Regions from separate parts of the Rhodococcus sp. FW305-130 genome, predicted to be linked through region 1. Evidence: riboswitches for the same ligand, from Rfam matches in the RefSeq annotation. Region 1 holds a riboswitch; the other holds the start of a gene.
The links. Region 1 has a riboswitch for S-adenosylmethionine ahead of AC3WQS_RS26650 (amino acid ABC transporter permease). Riboswitches for the same ligand answer to the same signal wherever they lie in the genome.
Positions count from the first base shown of each region.

Region 2: another riboswitch for S-adenosylmethionine. It lies ahead of AC3WQS_RS06810 (bifunctional o-acetylhomoserine/o-acetylserine sulfhydrylase); the one in region 1 lies ahead of AC3WQS_RS26650 (amino acid ABC transporter permease).

Region 1 is NZ_JBYTAP010000009.1:261,738-263,912, forward strand. It holds gene AC3WQS_RS26640 (HAD-IIA family hydrolase) at 1-133, opposite strand, end outside; gene AC3WQS_RS26645 (sulfite exporter TauE/SafE family protein) at 171-938, opposite strand; SAM riboswitch class I at 1,138-1,232, shown strand; gene AC3WQS_RS26650 (amino acid ABC transporter permease) at 1,424-2,175, shown strand, end outside.
Region 2 is NZ_JBYTAP010000002.1:150,908-153,082, forward strand. It holds gene AC3WQS_RS06810 (bifunctional o-acetylhomoserine/o-acetylserine sulfhydrylase) at 1-964, opposite strand, end outside; SAM riboswitch class IV at 1,108-1,248, opposite strand; gene AC3WQS_RS06815 (NADP-dependent isocitrate dehydrogenase) at 1,554-2,175, shown strand, end outside.

The DNA.
Region 1 (2,175 bases):
TGTACGGGATGTCGTTCGACGCCAGCTCTGCCAGGAACGTGTCCGCTCCAGGTATCAAGTGCTCCTCGTGGACGAGAACCCCGTCCATGTCCATGAGGTAGGTCCAACCGGTCTGATCTTCTGTACTGGTCATGACTCCAGTATGTGCGGGTGCCGCCCGATGTGGGCGATCAAGCGAGAAGGCGCCACAGCCCGATCAGGCCGACGACGACAATCGTGTAGCGCAATGCAGTGGGGGACAGGCGCCGTCCGTAGCGGGCGCCCAGGACGCCACCGCCGAGCGAGCCGACAGCGATCAAACCGGCTGCTGCCCAATTGATCTGATCGAACGCCAGAGTGATGTACATCCCCGCTGCAACGATGTTGACGAGCAGTGAGAGCAGGTTCTTCGCGCCGTTCATGCGTTGGAGGGTTTCCGGGAGGATGGCACCCATCACACCGATGAGAAGGATGCCCTGCGCGGCAGTGAAGTATCCGCCGTAGATGCCGACCGCAAAGGTGCCGGCGGTCAGGAGCATCAGCCTCTTGGTGGACAGCGTCGTTTCTTCGGTTGAACGCTTCTTGGCCCACGCCTGGATGCGTGGTTGGAGGAGGACGAGCGCGAGGGCGAGGACCAACAGCACCGGAACGATGGTTTCGAACAGTTTCTCGGGTAGATGCATGAGCAACCAGGAACCGAGTAGTGCCCCGGCGAGTGACGCCGGAATCTGCCACTTCAGTCGATCCCACTGTCCGGACAGCTCGCGTCGGTAGCCCCAGGTGCCGGAAACTCCGCCGGCGACGAGCCCGACCGCGTTGGACATGGTCGCGGTCACGGGCGGCATGCCGAAGGCGACCAGCGTCGGGAACGTGATCAGCGTTCCACTGCCGACCACGGCGTTGATCGCGCCCGCACCGATGCCGGCCAGCAATATGAAGAAAGCGTCGAGTCCACTCACTCCGCAGACGGTACGGCAGAGGAAAAGTCGGTCCAGACGGCGGTCCCGGTCTTCGTTCGAACACTCCATTGAACACGTCAAACGCGGCTTCGGACACCGTTGGAATCAGTGCGATTTCAACCTGGTTGATCTTTCATTTCCCTTGCAGTGCAGGGAAATACAACATTTGACGACTAGACATTTCGGGTCTAGTCTTTGCTCACCATCCAGAGCGACCGAGAGACCTGGCTCGTCGACGTCGCAGCAACCCCCCGAGTGATCGGGAGCGGGTGCTACCGCCAGGACCGATGGAAGGCATCACATGGGTTCCACTTCGCACGCTCCGCACAGGCGCCGCCATATCGATCTGTGCCGCACCGCTTCGTGTCACTGTCGCTGACCGAACCGTCGTCTTCGCAACTCGAGCTCACCAACTCGAGACCACAGCTGCGTTCCCATTCCCCGAAAGGTCTATTCGTCATGTCCACTCCGTCAGGTAGCGCGCCGTGAGCGCGCCCACCGATGTCCGCCCCGAAAAGTCGGTGTCCGAGCCGCAACTTCCGGACTCGGAGCTTGTCGTTGCTCGCACCTGGCACCCGCTGCGCTGGGTGATCAGTGCGGTCGTGCTGGTACTGCTTGCTCAGTTCATCCACGGACTCGTCGTCAACCCCGGCTGGGACTGGCCGACCTTCGCGCAGTACTTCACCGCGAAATCAGTGCTCGCCGCGCTGTGGATGACGATCAAACTGACGCTGTGGGGGACGATCCTCGGATTCGGTCTCGGTGTTTTCCTGGCACTCGGTCGGTTGTCGAAAAACCCGGTCCTGCAGGTGATCGCTTGGACCTACATCTGGGCCTTCCGCTCGATTCCACTCATCGTGCAGCTGCTCTTCTGGTTCAACATCACATACCTGTACCAGACGCTTTCTCTCGGAATACCTTTCGGGCCCGAGTTCTTCACCTTCCAGGTCAGCGGTGTGATCGGCGGATTCACCGCGGCGGTCATCGGTTTGGCGCTGCACCAGGCTGCATACTCGGCCGAGATCATCCGCTCCGGAATCATTTCGGTGGATCACGGCCAGATCGAAGCTGCTCACTCGCTCGGTATTCCGCGCAGTCGCCAGTTCTTCAAGATCGTTCTCCCGCAGGCAATGCGAGCGATTCTCCCCAACGCCGCCAACGAGGTCATCGGACTCTTCAAGGGAACGTCGATCGTCTCCACCATGGCAATCGCCGAACTGTTCTACCAGGTGCAGGT
Region 2 (2,175 bases), on a different contig from region 1:
CGTCGAGGAATTCGGCGACCTTCTGTGCATTGGACACGTGACGCTCGATGCGCAGGCTCAAGGTTTCGATGCCCTGCGCGATGAGGAACGCGTTGAACGGCGCCACGGCGGAGCCGAGATCGCGCAGCAGTTGGACGCGCGCCTTGAGTGCAAACGCCGGCGCGCCGAGGTCTGCGAAGGTGACGCCGTGGTAGCTGGGATCAGGCGTCGTGAAGTTCGTGTGGCGACCCTGCGTCCAATCGAAGGTGCCGCCGTCGACGATCACGCCGGCGATCGCGGTGCCGTGTCCGCCAAGGTATTTGGTGGCCGAGTGAACGACGATGTCGGCGCCGTGTTCGAGTGGGCGGAGCAGGTACGGCGTCGCGACTGTGTTGTCCACGATCAACGGAAGACCGTTCTCGTGGGCCAGCGACGAGATGCCGGGGAGGTCGAGGATGTGGTTCTTGGGATTAGCGATCGTCTCGCCGTAGAACGCCTTCGTGTTCGGGCGAATGGCTTCGCGCCACTGCTCGAGATCGTCGGGATCCTCGACGAAGGTGACTTCGATGCCCAGCTTGCGAAGGGTGTAATGCAAGAGGTTGTACGTGCCGCCGTACAGGTACGGGCTCGAGACGATGTGGTCGCCGGCTTCGGCAATGTTGAGGATCGCGATGGTTTCGGCAGCCTGACCCGAGGAGAGGAGGAGTGCGGCGACTCCGCCTTCGAGGGCGGCGATGCGCTGCTCGACGGCGTCCTGTGTGGGATTCATGATCCGCGTGTAGATGTTGCCAGGCTCGGCGAGGCCGAACAGTGCCGCAGCGTGATCGGTGCTGTCGAAAACGTAGCTGGTGGTCTGGTAGATCGGCAGAGCGCGCGCATTGGTGGCGGTGTCCGCTGTCTGCCCGGCGTGCACCTGCTTGGTCTCGAACGACCAGTTCGCGGTCGGATCAGAAGTTGCTGCGCCGTCGGCTGTGTTGTCGGTCATGATTTGTTCACTCCAGTGGTCTGACGGATAGATGTCGGACGGGGGCGAAGGATCGCCGCCCCGTGCTGGGGTCTATCTACAAGTGCGACACATACTGAGTTACCTCCGTGGGGCTCGGCCCGGTCTGGGGTCCGTCCCTGTCGGACCCGCGCTTGTCACCCGAATTGCGGTGGAACTGCGTGAGCAGATCCACGTCGGGAAACCTGGTCATCACCCGGGGCACCCCACCGCGGTTGGAGGGTTGCCGTCCAGCGAGCCGGGGCTTGACGCTGGCACTCATGACCAAGTCGGATTCTACCGGGAAGTGAGCGCAGTCCTGACGCGGGGCGAATTGTGAGCCGCAACCGCACGCGAGACAGAGCGACGCAGCCCACTAGCAGGCAAAAGTTACTCGCGAGTAGAGACCGATGGGTGGACCTGCCGGTTGCGGCCTCACGGGTTAGCAGTACGCTTGTCTTGTTTGGGACTCATCTCCCGAGATCAGTCCACACCGTCTAGGTTTGATAATCGAACCGTTCGCGGACCCACTCACAAAGTGTGACCGCAACCGTGTAACCAGGGAAACTTCCTAGGAGGACGCGAAGCACCCATGTCCAAAATCAAGGTTGAGGGCACCGTCGTCGAACTCGACGGCGATGAGATGACGCGCATTATCTGGCAGTTCATCAAAGACAAGTTGATCCATCCGTATCTCGATGTGAACCTCGAGTACTACGACCTCGGTATCGAGTACCGCGACGAGACCGACGACCAGGTCACCATCGACGCAGCGCACGCGATCCAGAAGCACGGCGTCGGCGTCAAATGCGCCACGATTACGCCGGACGAGGCACGTGTCGAGGAATTCGGTCTCAAGAAGATGTGGCGTTCCCCGAACGGAACGATCCGCAACATTCTCGGCGGCACGATCTTCCGCGCACCGATCATCATCTCCAACGTTCCGCGACTCGTTCCGGGCTGGACCAAGCCGATCATCATCGGCCGTCACGCATTCGGCGACCAGTACCGCGCCACAGACTTCAAGGTCCCCGGCCCCGGCAAGGTGATGATCACCTACACGCCTGAGGACGGCAGCGCACCGATCGAGCACGAACTGGTCAACTTCCCCGAAGAGGGCGGCGTCGTCCAGGGGCAGTACAACTTCACCACGTCCATCCGTGACTTCGCTCGCGCGTCGCTCACCTACGGACTGCAGCAGAACTACCCGGTGT